DNA from 4 places in the Alistipes finegoldii DSM 17242 genome. Region 1 is predicted to be linked to each of the others. Evidence: riboswitches for the same ligand, from Rfam matches in the RefSeq annotation. Region 1 holds a riboswitch; each other region holds the start of a gene.
What was found. A riboswitch is a leader RNA that binds a small molecule or an ion and turns the genes downstream of it on or off. The one in region 1 is predicted to bind cobalamin.
Positions count from the first base shown of each region.

Region 1 (7,629 bases):
CCGCGAGAACCTGACTTTCGACTGTTTCGTACAACCCGAATTCGACGAGGTATTCCACTGCGACCATCCCCTCAAGGGGCGCTGGCGCAGCGACTTTTTCCGCAACGACAACCCCATCGTGCTGGAGCTGGGCTGCGGCAAGGGCGAATACACCGTTGCGCTGGCCGAACACGACCCGTCGCGCAACTATATCGGCATCGACATCAAAGGCGCCCGCATGTGGCGCGGCGCAAAGAGCGTCACGGAGCGGAAAATCGCCAATGCGGGCTTTCTGCGCACGCGCGTGGAGTTCATCAACGGCCTGTTCGCCGAAAACGAGGTGGACGAAATCTGGATCACCTTTCCCGATCCGCAGCTCAAAAGCCGCCGGGCTAAGAAGCGTCTCACCTCGCCGCTGTTCCTCGAATACTACGCCCGGCTGTTGAAACCCGCAGGGTGGATCAATCTCAAGACCGACTCGAAACACCTGTTCGCCTATACCAACGAGGTCGTTCGCCGCTACACCCTTCCCTGCGAGGTTTCGAATCCCGACATCTACGGTTCGGGGTATGCCGACGAGGTGCTTTCGGTCAAAACGGCCTACGAGAAACGTTTTCTCGAAATGGGTCTTCCGATCACCTATACCCGCTTTTCGCTGGCCGGACGGCAGGAATTCCCGTGGTTCGACTGGGAAGAGGACGAAAAGGAGGAAAAGGACAACGAGCAGGAGCGCCGGATACACTGACCCCGCTTCCAGCCTGACGGCCCGCCTATCCTTTATACAGCCGCTCTTTTCTTAATTAAATATAGGTAAGAAACTTTTTCGGCTCAATCTACTAATTTTTTAGATATAAAACTTGCATATCTAAAAAATTAGTAGTAAACTTGCATAGGAACTGAAAAAGCGCTTTTTACCATGGAGAAAAAATCAACGGAACTCACACGCGGCGAAGAGGAGATCATGCAGATACTCTGGCGTCTGGGGGACGCGGTGGTCAATGAGATCATCGCCCAGACCGAGGAGCCGCGGCCCAAGTACACCACCGTCGCCACCTTCCTCAAGATTCTGGAAAACAAAGGTTTCGTGGGACACACCCCCGAAGGCAAAAGCCACCGCTACTACCCGCTCGTCGGCCGCGAGCAGTACGCGCGCGGGGTCATGTCGTCGGTGCTGACCTCCTATTTCGACGGCTCGCTGGCCCGGATGGTGTCGTTTTTCTCGCGGAACGAAGACATTTCGGTCAAGGAGATGGACGAGATTCTCGAAATCATGCGGAACGCAAAAAAATAACGCGCTATGAAACGGCTTCTGCTCTTCCTGATTCTCCTGCTGGGCCACGCGGCCCGCAGCAAAGGGCAGACCTCCGGTCCGCCGCAGGACGGCATGCGGCACGCTGCCGAAACAACTTCCGAGACGAATGAAACACACCGGTGCGGCGGCATTCAGGCCGCGGCAATACGACCGTCAAAACACACCGCAGCCGTCGCTGCCGCAGCGCCCACCCGATAAACCGCCAGCCGCAGCGACACGCCCGAAAACAGCGTACGCCAACCGACGATAAACGCCCGAAACACAAGCACACGACCAGTCAAATCACTGACAATGAAACCCGCAATCATCTACATGCTCGAAGTGCTCGTCTGCAGCGGAGTCCTGCTGGCGGCCTACGCCATCCTGCTCGAACGCCGGGTAAAATTCCGCTGGTGCCGGCTCTACCTGCTCCTGACGACCTTCGCCGCGGCCCTGATTCCGCTGCTGCGGATTCCTGTATGGCCGGGGCGCATCGTCGCAGCCGCACCCGCCATCCCGCCCGACCTCCCCGTCTGGATGGGCGAAGTGCTTCCCGACGAGGGCGGAAGTTTCGCCGTAACGCCCGAAATTTTCTGTCTGGGGCTTTATCTGCTGGGAGCGGTCCTGATCGCCGGCGTCATGGCATGGCAGGTCTTCCGCATCCATAGGCTGCGGCGCGGCGCCGAAATTTCCCGGACCGGCGACTATACGCTCGTCCGCACGCGGCAGGAAATCGCTTCGTTCTCCTTCCTGCGCACCATTTACGTCTGGGACAAAACGCCTGCCGGGGAGCTGGCCGCCATTCTGGCCCACGAGTCGAGCCACATCGCCCACCGCCACTCCATCGAACGCATCCTGATGGAGCTGATGAAGGCCCTTCTATGGTGGAATCCCTTCGCATGGATCGCCGCACGGCGGCTGACCGAGGCCGAAGAGTTCGAGGCCGACAACGACGTGCTGAGCAGCGGTTACGACCGCGCCGAATATATGCAAACCATCTTCAGGCAGCTTTTCGGTTATAGTCCGGAAATAGCCAACGGGCTGCGCAACTCCCTCACTAAAAAACGCTTTAAAATGATGACCAAGCAGACAAAGAGCAGGCACGGCCTGCTGCGGCTGGCGGGTACGTTGCCCGCCGTGATAGGATTGTTGTGCGCATTCGGCTTCACCTCGCGCGCAGCTGTGATCGTCGCCCCGGCGACCGCCCCCGCAACCGGAACGACCGAAGAGCCGGCCGACATACGAACCGCGGCCGACGCGATGCAGAAGCAGGACAAGACCTGCACGGCGACGCTATCGGTAGTGGATAAAAAAGACAAACACCCCATCGAAGGAGCGCTCGTACAGGCGGCCGGCCCCCCAAAAGGCACCGTCACCGGCAAAGACGGCCGGGCCGTGATAACGGTCCCCGAAGGCAGTGAACTCAAAATCAGCTATATCGGCTACGAGCCCCGGACCATCGCCGTAAACGACGAAAACCCGGTCGTCGTATCCCTGATACGAAACCCCAAAGCAGGCTTTACCCCCACCGACGACCTGCCCGACACGCCGCAGGAGCAACAGCAGGAGCAGGTGACCGTCAGCGTCGCCACCTACAAGGACAACGCCCCGCTCGCCGGTGCGCTGGTCAAGGTCAGCGGTTCGCAGATAGGTGCGGTCACCAACGACGAAGGCTTGGCCGCATTACAGGTACCGGCCAATTCGGCTCTTGAAATCAGCTACATAGGATGCAAACCGCATATCGCACAAGTCGGCGACAAGGCGCGTCAGATGTTCATGTTCGACATGCAGCCCGCAACGTCCGGAAGATCCGAAACGGAGGGCACGACCGTAACAACGACCGTAACGGACAAACCGCTCTATATCGTCAACGGAATCGAAACGAAGGAGATCGGCAAACTCGATCCCGACCGGATCGAGAGCATGAGTGTCCTCAAGGACAAGGCCGCCACCGCACTCTACGGCGAAAAGGCCCGCAACGGCGTGATAGTCATCACGCTCAAAGGAGCGGATATAGAACCTGCTACGTCCGAAAGCAACGGCAAGAGGGATGACGCCGAACAAACCGCGGCAAACGCCATCGCGATTAAAAACGGCACCCCCGAAAAGGAAGAGGCGTTCCTTGTGACCGAAACGATGCCTCTCTTCCCGACCGAAGATCCCGCCGCCCCGTACGGCGACCTCGGCAACTTCCGGGCATGGGTGCAGAAAAACGTAAAGTACCCGGCCGAAGCTTTCGAAAAGGGGATCGGAGGACGTGTCGTGCTGTCGTTCGTCGTCGAGAAGGACGGCTCGGTAAGCAGCATCGAAAAGCTCCAATCGCCCGACGCGTCGCTTTGGGAGGAGGCTCGCCGCGTCATCGCCTCTTCGCCCAAGTGGAAACCCGGCGAACAGCGCGGACAGATCGTGCGCGTGAAATATACGCTCCCCGTGGACTTCCGTCTTACGAAAGCGTCAGATACGCCGGCCCCGGAATCCGGAAAGTAGTTTTTCAACCGGCTCCGACCAAGCAGACTGCGCGGCGCCATAACCCGGATTCCCCAAACCGATCGGCCCGGATTCCCCGAATCAACCGGCTCCACGAATCGGCCGCCCGGCCTGCTTTTCCCAAGCCAAGATCCCGCGGACCGGCATCCGATCCGGATTTTCAAGCCCCCGCCGGCAGTCCTCAGAGACTGCCCCGGCTTTCCCAAGCCACCGAACCGACCATAAGCGGAAACGGCGTCCACCCTGAGTTCAGTGGACGCCGTTTTTATCGGCCTGCCGGACCGCCGAATAGCGATACCTGCGAGACCGCCCCGGCCGCTCCGGACTTTTCAGCCCTATCTCCGAACGGCTCTGCGACTCCGCCGCTCCGGATTACTCCCTGCAACAGCGAACGTTATAGCCGTATGCCGCATCGGATTTCGAAGAAGACTGCGGCTGGAGCAGTTTGCCCGTACTGAGCTTTTTCGAAATATAGAAACAAGAGATCGTGTTTCCCGAACGATAGTTGGACCAGTAATGCCCCGTACGGGTCGTAGCGAGACCGGCGAGATTGCCCTTGTCGCGGTTACGGTAACCCGATGTCGGGTACCAGTCCCTCAGATCGCCGAAAATGTAGGTCATGCCGTACTTCTCCCCATCCCATTCCGAGGTTCCGTCCACATAGCGGTCCTGATCGTCCGCAAAATCGTCCCACGTATCGCGGTCCGGCACCTTATACCCCACGGGGCACGGATCGTAGCAGGTTTTCGCGGTATTCCACAAATCGGCGCGGGGCTTGGCCAGCCAGTCGTAAACTCCGGTCGCACCCTTGTTCGAAAGGAACGAAAGCGGATGCGCCGCGGCGTATTCCAGTGTCGAAACGGCCGCCCCGCTCTCCTGCTTCCACGCATGCGTATCGGCGAAGGCCGGATTGACGACCGAATTTTTCGCCGCCTGCGCAAAAGCAGTCGCCGAGGTTTCGGGGGCCGTACCCCCGCAGAACGGGTCCTTGCGGCCCCACTGGTAATAGAGTCCGTAAGCCTCGGCCGATCCGGGCGTCGTGCCGACGGCTCCCAGCGAACGGTCCAACAATACGCGGCCGTTGGCATAGGTCACCCTCCGAGGTTCCGGCGTGAACCAGAGATGCCAGCTCCACACGATCTCCCCCGCGGCATCCGCAAGCGCGATGACGGCATTGCCCTTCGCGGCGCCTGCCGCCGTAAAGAAGATGCGGCCTTTTCCGGCATCGAGCGAAACCGCCGAAATCTCCTGCTCCAGCCCTTTCGTCACCCAAAGCCAGTCAGCTTTCATGCCGTCGGCAAGCGCGATCGCGGCATCGTCTCCGCTGCCGTTGCCACGCACCGCAGCGTCGAACATATAATCGCCGGCCTCGCTGACGATATAGCAGTTGGCGGTTCCGTCCCGGCTCAGGTCGATGGCCGTCACCGGCGCCTGCACGGCCGTCAATGTCGGCGTAGTCGCACTCCACGGCTTGCCGTTGCGGTCGGTGACGGTCAGCGTCACGGCCGTTTCCGACGGAGTTGCGGACGCCGTAACATCGAGCGCGCCTGCGTAGGCATCCCCCTCGCGCCCGGCAGAGACGACAACCGTCCAACCGGAGAGGGCCTCATCAGGCTCGGCGGCGAAAGTCAGCCCCTCCAGATCGTCGCCCGTCACCGTGAAGGCGAGCCGCTTCTGCTCCCCGACCGTAAATTCGACGGGATTCTCCCCGGCGAACGAGATTTTCAGTTCGACCGGTTTCTGTTCCGGTTCGTTGTCGTTACAGCCCGATGCAAACAGGGCCAGCAAACATCCTAAGATCAGTTTTTTCATCTTTTATCCGTTTTTGGTTGAACACTGTTCCGTTCCGGCGGACCGCAAAGATGAAAAGGCACACTCCGACGCACACGCAACAAAGCGCGCGCAGTCCGGCATCCGAGGTTGTTTTCGACACACTCAATACGTTCGGTTGAAAATGACCCAAGACCTGCTCCATTCACCGTAGAAGCGAAATCCGTATAATCGCGACGGCAGGTCTTCTGACTCGCCCTTCTCTCCGGCGCCTTCCCGGTCCGCGGAGGACCAGTGGCCAAGAATGCCGGAAAATACTTTCAATCAAGAAAGCCGGGCACACAGCAACGGGAATTGTTACCGATTCTCACGGTATTCCCTTTTAATTCCCGGCGACCGCAAAGGGACCGGGAAACCGTAGCGAAAGCAAAGGTAGCACAATCCCTCAAATAAACAAAAAAAACGCAGCCGGAATTCGGGTTGCGGCACAAATCCCCTCCGTACCGTCAGCCGCCGGGTCCGAGCGGCGCCATGATCCGCCGGACCTGTCCGGTGTTGTCCATCACGCCGCAGCGGAGTCCGGCACGCGGTTGTCGGCCGGCGGGTCCGAATCAGGGCCGCGCCCTGCGCACGGTCGAATGCCTTCGGTACGTAACCGCCCCCGATCACCGGCATCGAGACCTGCGTCAGCCCCAAGCCGTCGCCGATCATATAAATCAGCGTCACGGCCCCTTTCGGCGGTTTTTCCGCATCCGCGCACGCGCAGTCAGCAGGCAAAGCGCAAAAAACAAAACCCCTTTCCTTATATCGGCAGCGAAAACAACTGGAATTTGCCGACTTTTTACTACATTTACACCACTTTAACACACCTTGCAACATGGATGTAAAGATCGCCCCCGACTGGAAAGAGCTGCTCGCTCCCGAATTCGAAAAACCCTACTTCGCCGACCTCACGCAGTTCGTACGGCAGGAATACGCCACGCGGCGCATCTATCCGCGCGGCAGCAACATCTTCCGCGCCTTCGACAAATGCCCGTTCGACAAGCTGAAAGTGGTCATCATCGGTCAGGACCCCTACCACGGTCCCGGACAGGCCAACGGGCTCTGCTTCTCGGTAGGCGACGGCGTGCCGTTCCCGCCCTCGCTGCAGAATATCTTCAAGGAGGTCGCCGACGACACCGGGACGCCCCCTCCCGCGACGGGCAACCTCGACCGCTGGGCCGAGCAGGGCGTACTGCTGCTGAACGCCGTGCTGACCGTCCGCGCACACGAAGCGGCGTCGCATGCGGGCCGCGGCTGGGAAACCTTCACCGACGCCGTGGTACGCGCGATCTCCGAACGCAAACAGGGCGTCGTATACATGCTTTGGGGCAGTTACGCCCAGAAAAAGGGAGCTATCGCAGACCCGCAGCGGAATTTCATCCTCAAGTCCGTACACCCGTCGCCGCTCTCGGTCTACCGCGGATTTTTCGGCTGCCGCCACTTCTCGCGCGCCAACGAATATCTCCGCAGCATCGGCAAGGAGCCGATCGTATGGTGAACCGTCGCCTGCCGGTCCGGTCTTGCCGGTCGTCTTATCGGTCGTCGTATCGGTCGGAAGTTTCCGCCACCTCAGGCGGCGCGGGGACTTCGGCCTGCGCCAATCCGGGATCGTCTGACTACGCCCTGCCCCGGAAGGAGCCGCAAAACGGTTATCCGCCCAAACAATACAGCAATAAAACCACACGCAGCGCATAAGTCCGCTCCGGAAACATGAAAACACAAACAGCCACCAATTCGTTTCGGGCATGGATGCTCGCGGCGCGGCCCAAGACGCTGACGGGAGCCGCCGTACCGGTGATGCTGGGCTGCGCTTTAGCCGCTTCGGACGGAGATTTTCACCTGCTGCCCGCCGTGCTGTGCCTGCTGTTCGCCTTCCTGATGCAGATCGACGCCAACCTCATCAACGACCTCTGGGATTACCTCAAAGGCTCCGACGGCAAAGACCGGCTGGGACCCGAACGGGCCTGCGCGCAGGGCTGGATCACACCCCGCGCCATGCGTCGCGGAATCGCCCTGACGACCGCGGCCGCCTGCATCACGGGCTGCGGACTGCTCTTTTA
Region 1 covers NC_018011.1:438,241-445,869, forward strand. Annotated here, with positions in the region: gene trmB (tRNA (guanosine(46)-N7)-methyltransferase TrmB) at 1-724, shown strand, start outside; gene ALFI_RS01940 (BlaI/MecI/CopY family transcriptional regulator) at 896-1,270, shown strand; gene ALFI_RS01945 (hypothetical protein) at 1,277-1,489, shown strand; gene ALFI_RS01950 (M56 family metallopeptidase) at 1,583-3,757, shown strand; gene ALFI_RS01955 (hypothetical protein) at 4,130-5,569, opposite strand; cobalamin riboswitch at 5,749-5,962, opposite strand; gene ung (uracil-DNA glycosylase) at 6,405-7,067, shown strand; gene menA (1,4-dihydroxy-2-naphthoate octaprenyltransferase) at 7,280-7,629, shown strand, end outside.

Region 2 (7,629 bases), 1.6 Mb from region 1:
ACATTATACGAATCTGCGATCAACTTCCGATCATCGTCATCGTCAGCCGCACGATACCACGTCAGATATGCTTTTTGCATTTTAGATTTAAATACAGCATCAGAATCATTTGCAGTTTCAAGACGCTCCACTTCCTCCATATAACCTTTCACGGCAGAAGTCAAAGGGGCGTCCCGATTCATTTCGGGAATAATGGAAAAACCTTTCGTCGGCAGGGAGGATTCAACGGCAGCAATAATTGCCGGATCAACCGAAACATCCACACAATTTCGCACAAAGGCATTTATCTGTGCAGTGGACATGTTTCTGAAATTCTGATTTTTCAATGCAGCCGTCTGCACACTTGCCATCTGTTTGATAAAATCCTCTGCGGTCCCTGAAGCACGCGTCATAACATCAGGATTCTCGCCAAAATAATTAAGGATCTCTTGTAAATAAAGATTATGTTCCGCACCCGCTTGCAATGGCGTTTCAGAAGGAAAATTCGTGGCGGATTCGCTTTCCTGAGTTTGACACGACATTGCGAAGATCGCAAAACCGATCACAATCAATGTAATACGTTTCATAAAACTGAAAAGTTAGTGACACAAAATTTGAATTTGAGAACACAAGCGGATATCCAAAACCTAAAATACTATAAAACATTAAATATCCCACATACACTTACTAAATATTTCATAATATATTTTGATGAAAATTGAATTTTCATCAAACCTTGGATTTTATAACACATACAAAGGTTGCGGACCGCAATAATGACAATTGCATCGAAAAACACGGCGGCAATTCCGGCGGCAATCCGATATCGTTACGCCCGCTCCAGCAAAGAGGTCAGAACGTAAAGAAATAGTTCATGAAAAAGTTCCAGAAGGTGACCACGCCGATGGCGAAAAGCTTGGCCAGATAGAAATTCAGGCGGAAACGGCCGTGCAGCAGCCAGATCGTCAGGTTGTTGATGACAAGTCCCACGGCGGCAATGCCCAGAAAGCGGAGGTACTGTCCCGTAATGTCAGGATTCTCGTTGTGGAAAGTCCAGATCCGGTTCAGGATGTAATTCGTCGTCGAGGCGCAGAGAAAGCCGAGCGAATTGGCGACGTACTTGTTGAGCCTCAGCCACTCCTTGCAGAGGTAGGTGATTCCGAAATCGACGAAGACGCCCGAACCGCCCACGATGCAGAATTTGAGAAACTGCTCGATCATCGCGCAACCTCCGTGCGGAGGGGTTTTCCGTTAAACCAATTCGTATACCCTTCCCGGCGCAGGGCGAAGCCGGCGTCGAAATCGGTCCCGGCCAGCTGTCGGGGCACGACGAACGCCACTTCGCGCCGGATCTCCTCCTCGGCGGGAATCCGGAAACGTTCCCCGGTGTCGAACTCCTCGACGCGGAAACGACCGTGCTTCCAGAGCATGACGAGCGACATGTCGCCGCCCAAGTCGATGTTATAAGGATAGGGATTTTCGATTCGCAGCGAAAGCCGCAGCGTATCGCCCGCGGCAACTCGTTCGGGAAGCCCCGTGAAGGAGATGTCCACAAGGCGGGTCGGATGGAAATGCGTATCGACGAACCACGTGAAACGCTTGCCGTTGGGCAGTACGACGCTCCGGACGCGGCCCGTCGTGTCGGCTTCGTCATAAGGCGTCTCGACCAGCACTTCGCGGCCGGCAAAGCGCGTATCGTCGTCACGGAACTGCCATTGGTGGGTCCGGTAGCGGATATTGGGCTGGCAGTAGGCCTCTCCGCCGGTATAGAAGGCGTATTTGGCTGCAACGGCGTAACCGTGGCGGAAAACGACGGGACGGCCGTCGGCGATTTCGGCGATCTCCCCGTAACTGGTGCGGTTGTCGAACACTTCGTAACGGATGCCCAGCGGATTGAAGATCATCACCAGCCGCGTCAGGGCGATCAGGGCGAGCGTCACCCACCCCATGCGCATCAGGTAGCGGCGCGTCCGGGGATGACGCCGGGCGTAGGTGAAGAGCGTATAGAGCAGTCCGAACACGGCGACGATCACCCACTGGGGCTGGACGTATCCGCGCAGCGTCGAAAGCAGGAAAAAGACGATAAACGCCGCCGGAATGAATTTCAGCGCGCGTTCGACGGCGTTCTGCGGCTTCACGGCGATCCACGACCGGACATAGAGCGGCACGAAGAACGGGTTGAAGACGACCAGCAGGTTGAGCAGGTATTCGGCGACGTAACCGGGCCGGAAGACCGAGTTACGCCCCGCCAGATGATAGGCCAGCGACGCCCAGTCGTGCTCGTACTGCCACACGAAATGCGGCACGAGCAGCAACAGCGCCACCGCGCCGCTGAGATATAGGGTCGGACGCAGGAACACGCGGGGGGGGGTCGCCGCAAGCGCGAAGAGCACCACCAGCGCCCCGTGGTACTTGCTGTAGGCCATCAGCGCCATGGCCACACCCATCCAGAGCCACGCCGCGCGCCGCCCTTCGGTGAACCATTTGAAGGTGAGCAGGAACAACGCCGCGGTCATCATCAGCGGACCGTCGGGCACGGCGATAAAACCGTACAACTGCAGCATGAGCGTCGCGGCCGAGAGCATGACGAAAAGCCCCGCATCGCGGCGGTCGGCATCTGTGGGCCGGATGATGCGCCAGAAGACAAAGAGGTAAAGCGGCTGCAGCAGGGTAAAGAAAAACCGCACGCCGAACTCCCCGCCGAAGAGATGCTCCCCAAGCCAGACCAGCAGCGCCGTCATCGGCGGATGGTCGAAATAGCCCCACGAGATGTTTTCGGCGAACATATGGTAGTAGGCCTCGTCGTTGGCCAGCTCCGTAAGCCCGGCCTGAAAGAGGTTGCAAATCCACCATACACCCAGCCAGAACGCGACCAAGGCGTCGGGACCGAACGAAGCGTATATCTTTTTGACGGATGCTCTCATACGGCGGCAAAGGTAGCAAAATTTATCGGTTTTGCGCCACCCGGCCCCCAAAGAGAGGTGCATGCGGACAGCTTTTGCGAAAAATCACCGCATGAGGGCGGACGCGGCATATTTTTTCCGCGTCGGCCGCCGTCGGCCGTATTGTTTACAATTTGTTCATTAATTGGAGCGCCGAACGATTGCCGCCTCGGAAACAATCTCTATATTTGCTCCCGGTCAAGGTTCCCCGCCGGCGGCTGCCGGCTTGGGATCAAAAGGGAACTCCTGTGCAAATCAGGGACTATCCCCGTAGCTGTAAGCTCCGTTGCGCTCCGCACACTCTCAGAGCCACTGTCCGTCGGACGGGAAGGCGTGCGGAAGGAGCGAGTCAGAAGACCTGCCTGACCGATATACGGCACCCGCTTTCGGGATATAGAGCGGTGCAGCAACTTTGTTTTACACTGATTTTTTTGGTGAAACCATGCTTTTCAGGCGGCCGTCCGCCGGCAAAAGCGGGCTTTATCGCATAACCGGCCAACAACAAAACAGGAGAAAATATGGGCATTTCCGAACTTTACATCGTAAAACGCGACGGCAAGCGCAAAGCGTTTTCCGTCGAGAAAATCAAACGCGCCGTACGCAAGGCCTTCCTTTCGGTCGGCAGCTACGCCACCGACGACGACATCACGTCGATACTGAGCCGCGTACACGTGTCCGACGGCATGAGCGTCGAAGAGATTCAGAATCAGGTCGAAGTGGCGCTGATGGCCGAGCGTTACTTCGCGGTGGCCAAGAGCTACATGCTCTACCGCCAGAAACACACCGAGGAGCGCGAAGACCGCGAGAAACTCGAATTTCTGATCAACTACTGCGACGCCTCGAACCCGGCGACCGGCTCGAAATACGACGCCAACGCCAACGTCGAAAACAAGAATATCGCCACGCTGATCGGCGAGCTGCCGAAGCAGAACTTCATCCGCCTGAACCGCCGCCTGCTGACCGACCGCATCAAGGAGATGTACGGCAAGGAGCTGTCGGACAAATACCTGCACCTGCTCAAGGAGCACTTCATCTACAAGAACGACGAGACGTCGATGGCCAACTACTGCGCCTCGATCACCATGTATCCGTGGCTCTTGGGCGGCACGCTCTCGGTGGGCGGCAACTCGACCCGTCCGACGAATCTCAAATCGTTCTGCGGCGGATTCGTCAACATGGTTTTCATCGTGTCGTCGATGCTTTCGGGCGCATGCGCCACGCCCGAATTCCTGATGTACATGAACTATTTCATCGAGCAGGAGTACGGCGAAGATTACTACAAGCGGGCCGACGAGGTGGCCGACCTCTCGAAAAAACGCCGCACGATAGACAAGATAATCACCGACTGCTTCGAACAGATCGTCTACTCGATCAACCAGCCGACCGGGGCGCGCAACTTCCAAGCCGTGTTCTGGAACGTGGCCTACTACGACCGCTACTACTTCGAAAGCCTGTTCGGGGAGTTCGTATTTCCCGACGGTTCGCATCCGCACTGGGAGTCGCTGTCGTGGCTGCAGAAGCGTTTCATGAGGTGGTTCAACCGCGAGCGCACCAAGACCGTGCTGACTTTCCCGGTAGAGACGATGGCGCTGCTGACCAAAGACGGCGACGTGATGGACCGGGAGTGGGGCGACATCACGGCGCAGATGTACGCCGAGGGGCACTCGTTCTTCACCTATATCAGCGACAACGCCGACTCGCTGTCGAGCTGCTGCCGTCTGCGGAACGAGATTCAGGACAACGGGTTCAGCTACACGCTCGGCGCGGGCGGCGTCTCGACCGGCTCGAAGAGCGTGCTGACGATCAACCTCAACCGCTGCATCCAGTACGCCGTGAAGAACGGCATGCACTATCTCACCTATCTGGAAGAGATCACGGATCTGGTACACAAAGTACAGACGGCTTACAACGAAAACCTCAAGGAACTGAAGTCCAAAGGCATGCTGCCGCTCTTCGATGCGGGCTACATCAACCTTTCGCGCCAATACCTGACCATCGGCGTAAACGGACTGGTCGAAGCCGCCGAATTTCTGGGAATCCGCATCGACGACAACGACGACTACGTCGCTTTCGTGCAGAACGTACTGGGGCTGATCGAGCGTTACAACAAGAAATACCGCACCAAGGAGCTGATGTTCAACTGCGAGATGATCCCCGCCGAAAACGTCGGCGTGAAGCACGCCAAATGGGACCGCGAGGACGGATACGCCGTGCCGCGCGACTGCTACAACTCCTATTTCTACGTCGTCGAGGACCAGTCGCTGAACGTCGTCGACAAATTCCGGCTGCACGGACGCCGCTACATCGACCACCTCACGGGCGGCTCGGCGCTACACATGAATCTCGAAGAGCACCTTTCGAAGGAGCAGTACCGCCACCTGCTGCGCGTGGCCGCGGCCGAGGGCTGCAACTACTTTACGTTCAACATTCCCAATACGGTCTGCAACAAGTGCGGGCATATCGACAAACGCTATCTGAAAGCATGTCCCGCATGCCATAGCGACGATCTGGATTACCTGACGCGCGTGATCGGCTACATGAAACGGGTCTCGAACTTCTCGGCCGCACGCCAGCAGGAGGCCGAACGCCGCTATTACGGCAACATGAAACCGGCGGCGGGCGGCACGGAAACACCCGGACAGCAAGGTGCGCACCCGCAGCAGGAACCGTTCGCACAGAAAGAACCGGCCGGACAGAAAAGTTCGCCCGCTCAGGAGGCCGTATGACAGCTCCGGAAACAGTAGTCCGATACTACAATTTCGACATCGTATTCGCGGAGATTCCGGGCGAAACGACGCTGGCGATCAACATCGCCAACTGCCCGAACCGCTGTCCGGGGTGTCATAGCCCCCACCTGCAGGCCGATGCGGGGCATGTGCTCGACGCCCCGGAACTGCGCGCCCTGCTGGAACGGTACGGACGGTCGGTGACCTGCGTCTGCTTTATGGGCGGGGATGCCGCGCCGCACCGGATCGCCCGGCTGGCGGAGGTCGTGCGGCAGGAGTTGCCGGTCCTGCACGTCGGCTGGTATTCGGGACGGCAGGAGTTGCCGGAAGGATTCGCGCCGCAGGTGTTCGATTACATCAAACTGGGCGGGTGGGTCGAGTCGCTGGGGCCGCTGACTTCACCGACGACCAATCAGCGGCTCTACAGAATCGGTCCTGCGGGCGCAATGGAAGACATTACGGAGCAATTCCGTCACAAGCCGTAAAAGGAACGGCGTTTTGTTCAGGGGAGCCGGAGCACAGGAGATTAGTTTAGCGTTGTCTGCCATACAACGATTTACCTCCGGTTCCCGGAACAAAACGACCCTCCGCCGGAGCCGATCGGAACAGCGGCAGAAAAACCGGCGTGTCTGTTTACGAACGCCGCACATCGGTCATCGGACGGGTTTGCACGATACGGGATTCCGAAACCGTGGACGGAACAAGAGTTTATCTTGTAACGTGGATCGTACGGCGGTATTCCGTGGGAGACATGCCCGTATGCAGGCGGAAAAAGCGGCTCAGCGAAGACTGGTTGGCAAAGCCGGCGCGCCGCGCCACGGCCTTTATGTCGAGCCTCGCGTCCCGGAGCAGGGTTTTGATCTCGATAACGACGTAGTCGGCAATCATCTCATGGGCGGACTGGCCGTTTACCTCCTGAACGACTTTGGTCAGGTATACGGGAGATATGCACAATTTATCGGCATAAAAAGCGACCTCCCTGCGCGTTTTGTGGTGTTCGCTGACCAGCATGGCGAACCGCATGGCGATATTCTCCTTGTTGGTATTCACGAAAGGGCGCTTCTTGGCGCTCGTCTTCTGCTGGAAAAGGACGTAGAAATCCCAGTAATAAATCCGCAGCAGGTGCAGAATGGTCTCCCGCAGGAAAAGGGGATCGTTGTTGCTGCCCCTGAGATCAATCGCCCGGCAAAACCCCAGAAACCGGTTTCGGTCCACATCGTTCACGCTGTACAGGAAGTTCTTCCGCATATAGAAGAAAAAATCCGGGGTTATTTTCCCCAACCCGCTCATGATGTCGAGGAACATCCCCTTGTCTACTTTGAAAAAGGTCATCGAGAAATCGTTGCTGACCTCGTGGATCGACACCAGCTGCAACGGCAGAATCGTCACGATATCGTTTTCGGAAATCGGACTGCGCACCGAAAAAACCTCTATCACAGCGGTACCTCCCGTGCAAATACCGCAGAAACCCTCCTCCTGATAGGCCTCGTGTTCGCTTATCGGCAGAGACGAAATATCGGTATATATTTGGAATTTGGGATGCATGCTGATTTTTATTGCATTAAATATACGACATTCGCCTTCCCCGCATCTCCTTAATGCAAAAATTGAACTCGAATGGCAAACTTAAGTATCAAAACTCAAAATCGCACCGGAGAGACGGCATAACGCGAAAGCGCATATCATGCTCCGCCGCAGGAAATTTCCCGAACGGGCAAAATCACGCTCCTTCTCAAAAAGCGGCACCGCCTGAACAAATCTGCGAAAAGCAAACCGCCGCAGAAGGGCATGGCAAAAAAGAAAAGGCGCCAAAACCTTGACAATCAAAGTTTTGACACCTTAATCAGTACCCGGAGCCGCATTTGAATATATTAAACTCTATTAAATCCAAATAGAGATAAAAATATACTTATTTTATTTATAATCAATAGAATATAAACATCCAATCATTTTATCTAATAAATTCCGATTGAACATATTTT
Region 2 covers NC_018011.1:2,545,748-2,553,376, reverse strand. Annotated here, with positions in the region: gene ALFI_RS11140 (hypothetical protein) at 1-566, opposite strand, end outside; gene ALFI_RS11135 (GtrA family protein) at 832-1,200, opposite strand; gene ALFI_RS11130 (ArnT family glycosyltransferase) at 1,197-2,903, opposite strand; cobalamin riboswitch at 3,106-3,300, shown strand; gene nrdD (anaerobic ribonucleoside-triphosphate reductase) at 3,440-5,647, shown strand; gene nrdG (anaerobic ribonucleoside-triphosphate reductase activating protein) at 5,644-6,132, shown strand; gene ALFI_RS11115 (helix-turn-helix domain-containing protein) at 6,356-7,192, opposite strand.
Region 2: another riboswitch for cobalamin. It lies ahead of nrdD (anaerobic ribonucleoside-triphosphate reductase); the one in region 1 lies ahead of ALFI_RS01955 (hypothetical protein).

Region 3 (7,629 bases), 630 kb from region 1:
TATCGTTGCGCGTCGATGAGAAAGGCTGTAAACTACCACACGATTTCGAAGCCCGTCGTTCTGCGGAAATTACCCGCGATTTGGAACATAAGTACAACCTCCATCCGGCGGTCAAAGGTCAGGAACAGAGGGACACTCCCGATCTTCGGAAAGTAAATTATAAGGCGGGAAACGTCAAACAACAGATCTCATCCGTCGTCAGGTTGTGCCTGCGGAATTATAAATGCTCGTCCTACGGCGAGTTCCGCACGCTGCTGGAACTGTTCAACGTCTCAGTCGAGGAACGTACGGGAACGATCGAAGGCAGAAATTATGCGGGTATTGTCTACGGAGCCATGACCGACGACGGCTATGGAACGGGTACGCCCTTCAAGTCGAGTAAAATAGGGAAAGACGTAGGTTATAATGCCCTGCAAACGTATTATGCAAAATCAAAGGAAAAACTGAAAGCACCGGGAGCGCTCGACCATTTGCGCCATACGGTCAAAGATGCCATGAGTTCGCACAATACACGGGACGAGTTCCGGCAACTGTTGAAGGTGGACGGTATCGACACTGTATTCCGTATCAACCCCGTGGGCAGAATCTACGGCGTAACGTTTATCGACCACACCAATGGCATTGTCGCCAACGGTTCGGTGCTGGGAAAAGAATTCTCGGCCCGTGTTTTCAACGAGCTGTTCCCGACCTCCCAAAAAGAAGATCAACACGCGGAACGCCAATACGAACAACGAAGCCGCACGGCAAATCCTGTCTCAGGAGTTGTCGACACGCTGTTGGACTTGGCCGATGCGCGGGCTTATGAAGAACAGCAAAGAATCCAGCGACGGCGGCGAAAGAAACAGCGGTTTTGACCTATTCTTCCATGGATGCTCGCTACATCCGATTGCCTTTTGCGTAGCCCGTGCCGCTTTCCATCCGGAATACCGCCCGCTCCTGCAAACTGCCCCGTAAACCACTGTCAACACATACACCGCATCATATACCGTCCCGCCTGATGCCTTCGATAAGAGGGTAGGGCGCCGGAGCTTATCTGCCGAGTACAAAGCGTTCACCAGCTTCCGGGTAAGATGCTTTTCACACAAGACCCGGACATTCCTTGACTGACCTTGACTGAAACGGCCTTTATCCGTTCCATATTACATTATCCGCATTGTGGAAGAATCCGCAAACAAGAGTCAGATACTCAGGCAGCCGTCCCTCCTCGCCCCATTTTAGTTCGATGCCGAACAGTTCGGAGGTTGTGCGTACGATGTCGAATCCACACGCTTCGAGCGACGGCCTCACCAAGTTGGGATGACGGCAGGGCTTTCCATCAGTGCGCGTGCAGGTTCCCTTCGGGCAGTAAAGACAGCTTCCGACATAGGTAAACGCTCGTCCGTCGTATTGGTGTTCCATTTCGAGTAGCCGCTGTTCGAGCCGGATACGTTCGGCGCGGATCAACGTCATTGAATCCGAGATCGGAAGATTGGGAACGAGCGGGGTGATTTTTGTGGCGACGAGCAATGCGGAAGTATATTCCGCAAAGTATTCCCCGACATCGAATCGGAATGGCGGACACCCCCAACTGCGGCCGTAGTTGGGGGCAGGCGATACAATAATTCCCGATACGTTCGACATCGCGGAAGCGCGCAATGTAGTCGGAAACGGACAGCGATGCAGTAAAATCTTCGGCCGTGTAGCAGGGATGGAATTCCATAAGATAAAAAATAAACGTTTCTTCCGACTTCATCGGTTTTGCAGTGAAAAAATCGGAGTTCGAAATGGCATTTCAAAATAAACCGTTATCTTTGCCCTCAGATTTGGTTTCCTGTTCCCCGTACAGGGGAGGGAATGAAAAGGGAATCGGGTGTAAATCCCGGACAGTCCCGCTGCTGTGAAGCTCCGCAGAAAGTTCCGAACATCTTAGCCACTGGTCTTACGACCGGGAAGGCTTCGGAACAGGAGTCAGTCAGAAGACCTGCCAGATCGATTCGACGTCGGAGGACCCCGAGGAATGGGCATTCGATATCGGTTGTGTATTGCATGATAATTTTAATTCCGAGGTTGTTCTTGGGGCTGCTGTGCCGTTTTCGGCACACGGGTTTCGCTTTGCGGGGACAGCTCGGCCTAAAACGGGATTCGGTATGGAATTGCTCGAAAGGTTGTTGTTTGGTTCCGAGTCGCTTTGGGGAGGCGGTGTGGCTCATTCGGTGCTGGTGCTGGCGTTGGTCGTCGCCTTCGGCATTGTTCTGGGCAAGGTGAAGGTTGCCGGAGTGTCGCTGGGCGTAACGGGCATTCTGTTCGTCGGCATTGCCTTCAGTTATTTCGGCATGAACATCGACCAACATCTGATGCACTTCCTCAAAGAGTTCGGCCTGATTCTCTTCGTCTATTCTATCGGTTTGCAGGTCGGACCGGGATTTTTCTCCTCCTTCCGCAAGGGCGGCATCACGCTCAACAAACTGGCTGTGCTGGTTGTGGCACTCGGCATCGTTACGACGGTTGCCCTCTATTATGTCACCGGACTTCCCATGACGACGATGGTCGGCGTGATGTCGGGCGCCGTTACGAATACGCCCGGTCTGGGCGCCGCGCAGCAGGCTTTCAGCGACATGCATGCCGGGGCCGATGCGCCTGATATCGCAATGGGTTATGCGCTGGCTTATCCGCTCGGTGTCGTCGGAGCCATCCTGACCCTGCTGGCACTGCGCTGCCTGCTGCGCATCGACGTGCGGCAGGAGGAAGAGGCGGCCGGGCTGGGCACGGACGTTCTGAAAGACCTGACGACCCGGCGGATCTCCGTCGAAGTCTGCAATCCGGCCATCGAGGGCAAAAGCATCTCCGGAATACGGCATCTGGCCCTGCGCGACTTCGTTGTGTCGCGCATCTGCCGTCCGGGCGGAGCTCCCGAACTGGCCGACGCTGCGACGACGCTCCGCTGCGGCGACCGGATTTTGCTCGTGGCGGCGCCCAAGGATGTCGAGGCGCTGGTCGCTCTGCTCGGCCGCGAAGTGGACGCCGAGCAGATGATACAGGACCCGAAGATGATCTCGCGGCGCATCCTGATCACCAAACCCGAGCTGAACGGCAAGACGCTCGCCGAACTGCGCGTCCGCTCGTCGAGCGGCGTCACCATCACGCGCATCAACCGTTCGGGCATCGACCTGGTGGCGGCGGGGAACTTGCAGTTGCAGCTGGGCGACCGGGTGACGGTCGTGGGCTCCGAACTGTCGGTGGCCCATGCCGAACGGCTTTTCGGCAACTCGCTCAAACGGCTCAACCATCCCAATCTGATCCCCATTTTCATCGGCATTGCGTTGGGTGTCGTCCTGGGCAGCATTTCGTTCTGGATTCCGGGGGTGCCCCAGCCCGTGAAACTGGGGCTGGCCGGCGGTCCGCTGATCGTCGCCATCCTGATCGGCCGCTACGGGCCGCATTACCGGCTCATCACCTACACGACGATGTCGGCCAATCTGATGCTGCGCGAAGTGGGCATTTCGCTCTTCCTCGCGGGCGTGGGGCTGGGTGCGGGCGAGGATTTCGTGCCGACGCTCGTCGCGGGCGGATATGTCTGGATCGCCTACGGCGCCGTGATCACGGTCGTGCCGCTGCTGCTGGCGGGCATTTTCGGACGCTATCGCTACAAACTCAACTACTATACGCTGATCGGCGTGCTTTCGGGCGCCTCGACCAATCCGTCGGCGCTGGCCTATTCGACCGAACAGACCACCTCCGACGCCCCTTCGGTGGGATATGCCACGGTCTACCCGTTGTCGATGTTCCTGCGGGTGTTGGCGGCTCAGCTTTTAATTTTGATTTTCAGATAACCCCAAAAAGGCGCGGCGAACAAAGACCCGTTACTGCCATAACAAGTCATTGCATAGAGATTAGTAGTCGGCCGCGCCTTTTTCTAAAATAACAGTTATGAATATCTTACTGTATGGAGTTCCGGCCGCGACGGCCGAAGAAATCGCCGGACGATACGGCCTGAAAGTGGTGAATTCACCCGACAAGTTCGACGTGTCGGGCACGATGATGCTGGTTCCGCCGATCGATGCTCCGCGCTACCTTCTGGCTTTCTACAACGCCATGCTGCGCCACGAAGAGGATGTCGATGCGGTCATTATCTGCGGTGCGGAATCCTGTGCCGTCGTCAGTACGGTGCAGTATTGCACCCCGCAGGGGAAATTCTTTACCATATGCGGCGATCTCGACGGAGAGGAGCTGGAGTCGGAACTCTGTGGGCTTCTCGATTCGCTTTTCGCCGAAGGCAACCGTATCAATTTTTAGCTGTGGAAAGCAGTGGTATTACACGCAAGGTATCCTATCGTGTGATGGAATCGACCGTTGATTATTCGAGACGCCGATAGTAATATAATGCCCGGTCGCCTGTGAAAGGCTGCCGCTTAATAGGACGGCGTTCGAACGTGAAAAGACCGACAATCATCGTTTGCCGGTCTTTTCACGAGACTTGGAATCAGTCTGTTGTTTCGGCATTATTAGGATAATAAAAGAGAGGACTATATTTTGACCAAAATACGGAACTGCCGCCCCATGTGGCATAAACCCGATAAATTCTCAAAAGTTCTTTTTCAACGGTATCTTCCCCGCATCTCTCTTCTTATCTCCATGTCGTTTCTCTGTTTTAATAGGGTGCCACCAAGAGGGCGTCACATTTTACCGACATCTTTTGTGCAAAAAAAAAACACATTTGTCGAACGTTTTTACACCCTGACAGCGATAATTTACGCTCCGCCGTGACTTTTGCGACGGAAAATCCCCCTTCCCGGAAAAATCGAAAAAAGGCCCCCGAACGGCAGCGACGGCAAAAGCCTTTGAAATGACCTTGCTTCGGACTCTTTCCGTGGGATGCGGCATTTTTCGAAAACAGCTGCTTGGAAAATACGATATATTAGGGCGCCGGAGCTTCCCTGCCGGGGCAGGGCGATCTCCGGCTTCCGGGAGGAGCTTTCCTCGCGGAGCTCGGACGATCTCCTCCCGTTCCCTGCGGGGACGTCCTCCCTGCGCTCGGACGTATTTCGTTAGCCCCCCCCCTCCCAAGAAAATGCGGAAAGGGTTGTTTCGCATCCTGCATGATCCCCTTTTTCCGGGTTGTTCCAACCGGTGCTCGACAGCATCGGTTTTTCTTTTGATTGCCGCCTGTTTTCTCCCGCACAATGTCGTGTTTGTGTAATTTTCGGCAAGCCTGTTTGGCCCATGTGCCTTATAAACAGGCTCTTTTGTCGGATTTACGAAATTTTTTGTCGCGTTTTCGAAAACATAATTGGTGTAAGATATTGTAATTTTGCCATCAAAAACCAGAAGTTTGATCCTTATGCCCCTTTGCGACATAGAAACTCACTTGGACTGCGAGAATTACGCTTCGGATTCGACCTCTCTTTTCCGACAGTACCGGTTGTCGGCGGGCGAGGTGCTGTCGTTTCAGGACGAGAACCGTAGCGTGCTGCTCTACATCGCCGAAGGTCGCCTGCTCGTGGAGTGGGGGCTTTTCCCGCCTCAGTGTGTCGGGGTGGGTGCGTTGCTTCTCGTTCCCAAGAATCTTCGCTTCTCAGGTGCGTCCGTATCCGGCAGCCGCTTAGTGGCCTGCTTCTTTTCTGGGCAGCTGCCGCTTTGCAACAAATACTCTTTCTTGGATTTGTCGCGCGAGGTCTGTAAAAATCCCCCCCCCTCCGAACTGTTCCGCAATTAACAGTTAAAGAGCCTGTTGCGGCATTTTTCTCGTCGTTGTCCGGGGCTTTGGACGACGGCCTGAACTGCATCCATTACCATAAGGTCAAACAGGAGGAGTTGTGTATTCTTCTTCGCGGCTACCACGCGCCGGAAGAGTTGTACGCCCTGTTGCATTATGTCGTGGGCTATAACGACAACTTCAAGGATTTCATCTTCCAGCATTACCGCGATGTCTGCGACGTGAGGGGCTTTGCGGCCCTCGCGAACATGAGCGTGCGCAGTTTCCAACGCAAGTTCAAGGCCGAATTCAAACGCTCGGTGCACGAGTGGCTCAACGAGCGCCGTGCCGAGCATATCTTTCACGAGATTCGCAATACGGATAAGTGCATCGCCGAGATCGCTGCGGACTACGGGTTTGCTACGCCTTCCTACTTTACCACTTTCTGCAAACAATACTTCGGACAGACGCCTACGCGGCTTCGTCGCCGTTCGGAGCTCTTGCATGCCGATTCTTGGGGCGGGCGTCTCTCCGTCGCCGGACCGTCCGTAATGGATCGGACCCGTGAGGTGGCCGACACGTATCGAACCTCCAAGGATGATTGAAAAACAATATTTGCTGCTTATGAGAATAAAGAGACTGATTTTATCATTGTTGCTGCTCGCATGCGGTTCTTGGGTTTCCGGAGGGGAATTACTCTCCGCAGACCCGGTGGGTGCCGGCGTCGATACGTTGGAGCGCTCGCGGACCTGCCGTGAGGTCGGCTTGAAGACGAACCTGATTTACGACGCGGCGGCCACGGTCAATCTGGGCGTGGAATTCCCGCTCGGCCGCAGGTGGTCGATGGACGTGTCCGGCAACTACAACGGGTGGACGCTGAGCGATAACCGCAAGTGGAAACACTGGATGGTGCAGCCGGAGTTCCGCTTCTGGACCAAGGCCCGGCAGCGGGGCCATTTTGTGGGCATACACCTGCTGGGCGGGGAGTACAACCTTAATAAGGTGCACCTTCCGTTTAACTTCTATCCCTCCACCGGCGCACAGCGTCATGAGGGGTGGGCTGCCGGCGCCGGCCTTACGTACGGTTACCGGTGGAACTTCTCCGAACGGTGGGGTATGGAGGGCCAGATCGGCGTGGGTTATATCTATACCGAGTATGACGAGTATTGCCCGAATAACTGCGGGGTGCGCATCGGTTCCGGTACGAAGCATTACGTCGGTCCCACGAAGTTGGCGCTGAATCTCATTTACCGTTTCGGGAAGAAGAAACGCATGGCCGAGGCCGCCCGCCTCGCTGCGCTCAACGCTCCGAAGCCCATCATCGAGGAGCGCATCGTGCGCGACACGGTTATCATTCGTGATACCGTCGTTATCCATGCTTCTGAGCCACCCCGAATGTTCCGCAACGAAACTTACGTCCTGCATTTGCAGTACGAGGCTGGCAGCGCCAAAATCGTGCGTACACTGGCCGACAATGGGGAGCGCCTGGCCGCTTTCAAAGAGTTCATTGACCGGATACAGGGAGATTCGACGGTCGTCATCCAGCGTATTTCTTTGACGGGTTACTGTTCGATCGAAGGTACGGCCCAATACAACGACCGGCTGTCGAGCACCCGTGCACACAGTCTTCAGGAATACCTGCTGGACTTCTATCCGTGGATGAAGGACATCATGCACACGGCCGGCCGCGGAGAGGATTGGAGCGGTCTGCTGCGTCTGGTCGAACAGAGCGACAATACGGCGTGGAAGAACGCTATCGAGCGCATCATCCTCAATACGGGCGTTTACGAAGGCCGCGAACGCAAACTGATGGATCTCTATGGCGGAGAGCCTTACCGGTGGATGTTCCGGGAGTTCTTCCCCGAACTGCGGCGCATCGAGTGCAAGGTGGAATACGAGGTCAAGACGGAGTGACGGACCCCGTGCGGGCGACGGACGAACAATCCTGACGACAAGAT
Region 3 covers NC_018011.1:1,063,588-1,071,216, reverse strand. Annotated here, with positions in the region: gene mobB (conjugal transfer protein MobB) at 1-854, shown strand, start outside; partial or broken gene ALFI_RS04865 (DUF2284 domain-containing protein) at 1,126-1,699, opposite strand; cobalamin riboswitch at 1,787-1,982, shown strand; gene ALFI_RS04860 (putative transporter) at 2,127-3,809, shown strand; gene ALFI_RS04855 (hypothetical protein) at 3,907-4,272, shown strand; gene ALFI_RS04850 (hypothetical protein) at 5,318-5,692, shown strand; gene ALFI_RS04845 (helix-turn-helix transcriptional regulator) at 5,791-6,276, shown strand; gene ALFI_RS04840 (DUF3575 domain-containing protein) at 6,296-7,585, shown strand.
Region 3: another riboswitch for cobalamin. It lies ahead of ALFI_RS04860 (putative transporter); the one in region 1 lies ahead of ALFI_RS01955 (hypothetical protein).

Region 4 (7,629 bases), 1.6 Mb from region 1:
TGCATAGGCGCCGTATTTGAACATGTATTGCAGGTAATAGGAGCCGTTGCCTGAGACATCCACGGCGTTCTTGGGCAGCAGCGTGCCTCGGAACGTCATTTCGTCGGCGTCGATCCACTTAGGATAGTAGTCCTGGTCGTGGAACTTGTTTTTGTAGACATAGTCGGTTTGTCCTCGATTATCCTCCCATTTGATGTAGGTCATATCGGTCAGGGCGCTGTCGTTTCCTTCGCCGGGCGTCGGGACATGGTCGGGGGCGGGACGATGATAGGTGATCTCATAACCGTAGGTAGCCGCCTCATCCGTGTACCACGGATTCTTGTCGATCTCGTACCACTTGTCGTCAGGCTTGCCGTTTTGGTTCTCGTCGAACATGACCATGATGATACCCGGTTCCGAACTGCCTCCGTCGACGCCCGGATGAGCTGCGCTGTTGAACGAGTTGCCGTCGATGCGGATGTCGTATTCGCCCGGAACGTTTACGACCGTATGGTCGAATCCGAACGTGATGTAACCGCCGTATGCGCCGAGAGAAACACCGCTCTGCATCTTTCCGGCGATGGCCTCCTCGGCCTTCTGCCGCATGGTCTCCGCCGTGTCGCCCTCCCGATATTCGGGCATCGCGTTCACGAACTGTCCCGGAGCCGGGCAGTATTCGTAGACCGTAGATATGTAGGGACTGTACTCTACCTCCTCTTCGACCACGTAAAAGGTCATCCGGTGCACGATCGGATTGACGGGGTCGAAGATTTGGAACGTTACGTCATAGGTGCCCGGGTATTGCATCAGGAAGATGTAGTCCTTCTCTTCCGAGAGCAGCGAATCGGCTCCCGAGGCGGTCTTAACCGTCCAGCGGTAACTTTCGCCCGTGAAGGCGGGTTTGAGATCGACGGTCTGCATGCGGGCGACCTTGTAAAGGTCGTCCAGCCCGAGGCTCACATAGGGGATGCCGTCGTTTTCACAGCCGCCGAGCGCGAGGGCCGACAGCAGGATGGCGAATATCTTTTTCATTGCCGAGTCTGTTTGCGTTCGAGAAAAACCATGTGTGCGGGGATATCGCCCGTGCGGACACTCCATTTGTGGACGCCTTCGCGCGAATAACAGTGCAATACGCCGCTCGAAACGTAGTTCTTGGCGTCGGTGACATAGATGTCGCCGTTTCGGGGGTGGATGGCAATGCCGTAGGGAATCACGATATCGAGCTCTGTGCCGTCGGTGATGAATTTGCGCGATACGACACGCTTTTTCTTGACGTCGATGATGGCGTAGGTTACCGTGTTTTTCGAGGTCTGGTTGCTGTACTCGACACTGTAGACATAAAGGGAATCCCCGGAGATGATCATGTTCGAAGCCGGAATGTTCATCGCCTCGGCCACCTGGTAACGTCCGCCGTTGGGTTCCAGCCGGTAGAGGTTCGACGGAACGTCGTCGTAGTTGCCCCGCGAGGAGACCCACAGGTTGCCGTAGGCGTCGGCTTTGATGCGGCTGAGGTTGATCGCTACGTCGATCTTGTACATTTGGCGCATGGTTTCCAGTTCGATGACCGAGACCGTCGAGTCGTAGTTCGGGGCGCGGTAACCGCCCGAATTGGCGACGTAGGCGCGTCCGCCGATGATGGCCAGTTCATCGGGCTGGTAACCCACGGTCACCTGGCCGACGATCTTATAGGTGTCGAGATCCACCTTGAAGACCGCGCCCTTTTGGGCGTTGGGATCCATCGCCACGGGCCCGACATACGCGCTAACGTAGGCATATTTGCCCTTGAACCGGATGTAGCGGCAGTTTGGAATGTCGATCTGCGTGATGCGCCGCGCCGTGTAGGCGTCCATCACCTCGACCTTGTGCGAACAATTGATGACGGCGAACAGCCGTCCGTCGTAAACCTGGATGTCGTTGCCCACGTCGCCCAATTCCTTGACGACATTGGGATTTTTTTCTGCATAGATACCCCGGGCATAGACCGCCGTACGGTAGTCGAGGTAGTCGATGTCCGCCTTGTTGCTGCCCATGTTGCCTTCGTTCAGGAGATACATGCCGATCGGATCGGCGTCGGGATCCTCCCCGAACGGCAACACCTCATACTCGGTGGGGTTCACCAGTTCGATCTTCCGGCAGCCGGCGGCGAGGCAGCAGCCGGCCAAAACGATGAAGAGATACCTTTTCATGGCTCGCGGAGGTTAGAGATCGACGCTGACGACGAACCGGAAGTTGGTCTTCGGCATCGGATAGTTGAGCACCACGTCGTAATCCTGTCCGAAAAGATTGTTAACCTCGGCCGTGGCCTTGAGGGTTCGGGTGCGGATCTTGAAAGTCTTTTGCAGCGAGAGGTCGCTCGTGTACCACGGCTGGGTGTGGTTGCGCGGGATGTTCTCCTGCTGGTTGTAGCGCTGGCCCGTGTAGATGAAGCTGTAATTGAGCCCCCACCCCTTGTAGAACAGCGCGAGGATGGCCGAGCCGCTGTGCCAGGGGATGTAGGGAATCTGGTCACGGTAGTAGGTGTCGGCCGGGTCGGTGATGTCGATGGCCTCCTGATAGGTGTACTGGAACTTGGTCGTCACCTCCAGTTTGCCGAGCGTGAACAGGGCGTTCAGCACGGCGTCCACGCCCTTGATCTCCACTTCGCCCAGATTGAGCATCGTCCAGCGGAACTGCTGTCCCTTGGGATAGGCGATGATTTTATCTGTGATTTTGTTGTAGTAGGCGTCGACCGAAACGTCGAGCATCCGCATGAAAGGCGATTTCTCAAAATTGCGCGTGTATTTCAGGCCGACGTTGAATTGTTCGGCATATTCGGGCTTGAGGAAGGCGTTGCCCATGTCCGTATAGTAGAGGTCGTTGAAGGTCGGCATACGGAACATCCGTTTGTAGAAGGCGCGTACAGAGAGGTCGTGGTTTTTCAGCACTTTGAACGATCCGAAGAACGCCGGGGTAGCCACAGCCTTGTCTGGCCGGGCTTCGAAGCGCTCGACCTTTTCGTGGACAAAGTAACCCAGCACGCTGGCCTGCATCTTCAACCGTCCCCATTCAAATGCCGTGGCCAATGCGGCCATATGGGTATAGCGCGTCGGAAAGGGGAAGGTGCCATCGCTTTCTGTGGGCATGTAAAAAGTGGCGTCGAGCGTATTCCATTGGAAGTCATAGGCCAGCGACACCTCCCAGTGTTCGAAGATGTTGTAGAGATTAGCGCACGAGAAATAGAACTCCTTCTGCTTGTAGGTGTTCTTGGTTTGGATCAACTTGGCGTCTTGATTCTCGTAATGGGTGTAGTCGGCGGCGTACTTGGTGTTGAACAGCGTGCGGAATTTCTTCGACCAGCGGTTGGTCAGCGTTCCCTGGATGAACGAGTTGGTGTCTCACAGCCGCTCACCATGGCGAAAGACGTTGTTGACGATGGCTCCCGGGATGCCGCGTTCGGAGTTGTAGGTGTAGGCCCGCACGGTCCATTGTCCGTCGGCCATCTTGCCGTGGAGTCCGGCCTCCATGCGCGTAGCGTTGATGTCGCCGTTCTGTCGGTAGGCCGTTGTGTCGTAGGCGATCTCGCCCAGCGTGTTGCGGCGGCGGTAGCGGAATTTGTACCGGCCGGTGGCATTGATCCACTCGCCGCTGAACGACGAGCTGACGGCGTCGGAGATCTTATACTCGTAGCGCATCGAGGGATTGATGAGCCCGAACGAGCCGGTCTTCATCGTGGCCTTGAAATTGGCCCGCTTGCCCTCCTCGAAGCGGGGGCGCCGCGTAGTGATGTAGATGGTTCCCGAGGCCCCGAAATCCTTGGCCGACTGGAAAATGTCACTCTTCTGTCCGTTATAGAGCGATATTTCCTCCACGTCGTCCAGCGAGAAGCGCCCCAGATCGACCTGCCCGTTCTGGGCGTTGCCCAACTGGATTCCGTCGTAGAAGACCGCCATGTGGTTGGTGCCCATTGAGCGGATGTTGACGGTCTTCAGTCCGCCTACACCTCCGTAGTCCTTGAGCTGCACGCCCGCGAAATAGCGGATGGCGTCGGCCACCGAAAGACTGTTCAGCCGTTGCAGGTCGACCTCCTTGAGGACCTGTGCGGGGATGACTTCGCGGTATTTGGGAATGACGGGGGTGCCGACGATGATGACCTCGTTGATTTTCTGGATACTGTCCAGTTTTCCGACGTAACGCCGGTTCGTGGTGGAATCGGCTTTATCGGATGCCTGAACTGCTGTGGAAATTCCCCCCCCCGCAATAAATGCGAGACATAGGATCGAAAGGTAGAATTGCTTCATTATGCGCTTGGTATCAATAGTTTGTTCGGTAACCATTGATTCCACAGCCGCAATGCAACGAAACAAAATGAAAAAGTGCTTTACATGCATTATCGATTCACGCCCATTCTCCGCAGGCTGCGAAACCAATCTGTCATGCAAGGCAGGTCTTCTGACTTATTCCGGTTACGACGCCTTCCCGGTTTTCACCAGTGGCTGAGATTGTCGATCCCTCATGTGTCCGTTTCCGGACAGGAACTTACAGCAGCGGGAACTGTTGCCGACTTTCACGGCATTCCCTTTTAATCGATCGGAGGCCATATGGCCTTCTTTCCGAACCTTTGCGTGGCAAAGATACAAAATTTACCAGTAATAAAAAATGTTTTTATTTTTTATTAGTCTGTGTCGTTTTATATTGGTCGCTCTGTTTATACCAATATGTAGCTTCGCCCCGCCATTCGTTCCGATCTCTATATAAATACCCGGTTGCCAATATTGTCAAAATTGATAATACGGTTAGAAATACGATTGTTCTCAGAACGATAGGTGGTTGTTTGAGATAGCGTATCTGGGTTTTCATTTCCCATAATGTATTGTTGGCGAGCTTTTCGAATTTCGTCGTATCAACTTCGTTCTTGAATTCGGATAAAGACTTTTTGAAACTTAGAACTTCAGTAATTATTGTTCGATTCTCCTTGTCGATCACCTCCAGTCTCCCCGCTAACTGCGCCAGCAACGCGTTGTATCTGTCGGTAAATTCCTGCATCTGCTCGGTTTTTGCTCCGGACAAGGCCGTATTCCGTTGCAGTTGTTCGAGCTGCTGTGCGATCTGCCCTTGCGAGCGTTCCGCGGCCTCTATCAGCCGTTCGATCCGTCCAAGCTGGACATTCTCCAAACCTGCGTTTCCTGCGCTGCCTGCCTTGGCGTTTTTGATGGTTTTGACAAGCGTTTCCTTGAGGTCTTCATACATCTCGATCGAGAGGTCGATCTTATTTTCGTTGTTCATGGTTTTCCGGTTTTAAGGTTATATTTTCATTTTGGCTCTTCTTTTCTGTTCTTCGAGCTTGCGGCGGCGTTCCATCGCGGCGATGGCCATTGCTTCGGCTGCGGCGTTGAGCAGCGCCGTGATTCGTGCTATATGCTCTTCGGGACTTTCTCCCGGCTTGCGCTGCAACTGTGCGGCCGATACTCCGACCGGCGAACTGGCCGGCGGAAGCGGAATCGCGTCGATCTTTCCGCCGGGGCTAGGCGCCGCAGGCTCTTCGCGCGTACCGCCGCCCATGCCGCCGAACAACCCGGCAAATGCCGAACGGTAATTGCCTGCCGCCGCCGAGAGGTTTCCGAGGAGCTCGGCCCGATGCAGCGCCTGCTGTTGCAGGTGGGTGAACCGGTTGTCGAGTTTCGTAAAGCTGAATGCCCTGTCGATCTTCGATCCGGAGAACTCGAAGCCGTTTTTCGAGAAGAGGACACCCTGCTTGCGGTTGGTATTTCCGCAATACTTATAGCGGACGTTGATGCCCTGTTCCTTTAATTTACCTTCCAACTCGTTCCAGTTCTTGCATTTGGGCAGACAGCCTTTGATCGCATCGTAGATTTCGTATCTGGTCTTGTCGGGTTCGCGCAGCCGCTCCCGCCGTACGTCGTCCTTTCCCGGTGCGAGATACAATCCGTACTTCTCGGTCAGCTCCCGGCAGACCTTGGCGTTGCGGATCTTGATGTTCCTGTCCGATATGGTCTGCCCGTTGTTCCCGACCCGGTTGTAGACCAGATGGCAGTGCGGATGGGGCTGGTCGAGATGGCGCACCAATAGATACTGCGTATCGGTGATGCCCATCTTTTGCATATACTCCTTTGCGATCTGCGTCATCAGGGCGTCGGTCATCCGCGGGGCGTCTTTGGGTGAGAAAGACAAGGAGATATGGCCGACATTGTTTTTCAGCCGTGGGTTGAGCATGGTCTGGTCTTTGAAGTCCTGCACCATATCCTTCACTTCCGGGGGCATGATTCCTTCGGCTTCCAATATCCGGGATTCTTCTTTCATCACGTAGCCTACCGTCCCCGAAAAAGACGATCCCGATATTACCTTACCGACCATCGCATATTTGTTTCAGGAGTTTTTCGATGGCCGTGATGATCGCCGCATGCCGTACCCTGACAGCCGCCAGACCTTTGGCATTGGCCAGCCGGGTCAGCTGGTTCAGATTCCGGGCGATGCCTTTGAGCTGGGCCATGAAATCCAGCTGTTCGCGTGTGATTCGCGCCCTTACCGTTCCTCGGTCGATCAGCTGGCGCAGGACTTCGGCAGGCGGTTGCCCTGCCTCGCGGCAGAGGGCCGAGAATCGGAGTTTCCGTTCGGGGCTGAGCCGCGTGCTGACGACGTATTTGCGGATGCGGCCGATACTGACTTTCGGGCGTCCGCCTTGTTTGCCGTATGTTTTTTTCGGTGTTTCCATGATAAGTGGTTTGTAAGCATTTTTTTTCAGACCAGCGGGATTTTACGCCGACCAGCGGGGAAGGCGCAGTTTTCGTCTACGAAAACACAACCTTGCCTTCCTTAAATCTTTACCCCTTTCCGACACGGTGGTTCAATTTCCGCCCTTTCCGCTTTCAGAGCTTGCAGATTATTCCGACAAGAGTGATCTTGCTTATCGGATATAGTTTTCGTGGTCTTAGGTCGGTCTTTTATGCGGGCGATCAGATAGTCGTTTACGTCCTTGTGCCCGCTGTAAAAATGCCTTTGGTCGATTACCTCGCTGCGGGGGCAAAGACGGATCAGATCGGAGGTCGTTTTACGCCCGGCTTCGTCGTTGTCAAAGAAGGCGTGAATCACCGGATGCCGGGAGAGAAACGGGATGGCTTTGGGCAGGTTGACGACCGAGTTCAGAACCGCGGCGTCGATGCGCAGTCGTTCGGGATGTTTCAGCGAAAGATAAGCGAGGAAATCCATAAATCCTTCGAAGGCGATCACCGTATCGGAACGGTTGTCGATGGTGGTGATATGTTTGGGCGAGGAGCCGCCTTTGAACCGCTCGGAGCGGAGCTCCCACCCTCCGGCATCGTTGCGGAACCCGACGGCGAAAAAGGCGCGGCCGTTTACCTCGTAGCGGACTTCGCGGCAGAATGCCGCGGCGACAGACGGGACGATGCCGCGCGAGACGAGATAACCGATCAGTGCCGGATGACGGAGCGGGTCATCGGAAAGGATGCGGAGTGCGGGGACGGCGGCTAGACGCACGACCGGCGAGGGCCCTCCGACAGCTGGACGCTCGCCAACACTCGGTGAAAGAGAAGCGGAACCGGCGTCCCTTTTTTCACCGTTTTGCAGCCGTCGGACAGCTTCACGGCTGTCGCACCGCTCCAACCGCATCACGAGGGTGAGCAATGTGCCGCCTTC
Region 4 covers NC_018011.1:2,530,778-2,538,406, forward strand. Annotated here, with positions in the region: gene ALFI_RS11040 (hypothetical protein) at 1-1,011, opposite strand, end outside; gene ALFI_RS11045 (DUF5074 domain-containing protein) at 1,008-2,165, opposite strand; partial or broken gene ALFI_RS11050 (TonB-dependent receptor) at 2,178-4,256, opposite strand; cobalamin riboswitch at 4,381-4,594, opposite strand; gene ALFI_RS11055 (hypothetical protein) at 4,621-5,241, opposite strand; gene ALFI_RS11060 (relaxase/mobilization nuclease domain-containing protein) at 5,260-6,330, opposite strand; gene ALFI_RS11065 (MobC family plasmid mobilization relaxosome protein) at 6,320-6,688, opposite strand; gene ALFI_RS11070 (toprim domain-containing protein) at 6,790-7,629, opposite strand, start outside.
Region 4: another riboswitch for cobalamin. It lies ahead of ALFI_RS11050 (TonB-dependent receptor); the one in region 1 lies ahead of ALFI_RS01955 (hypothetical protein).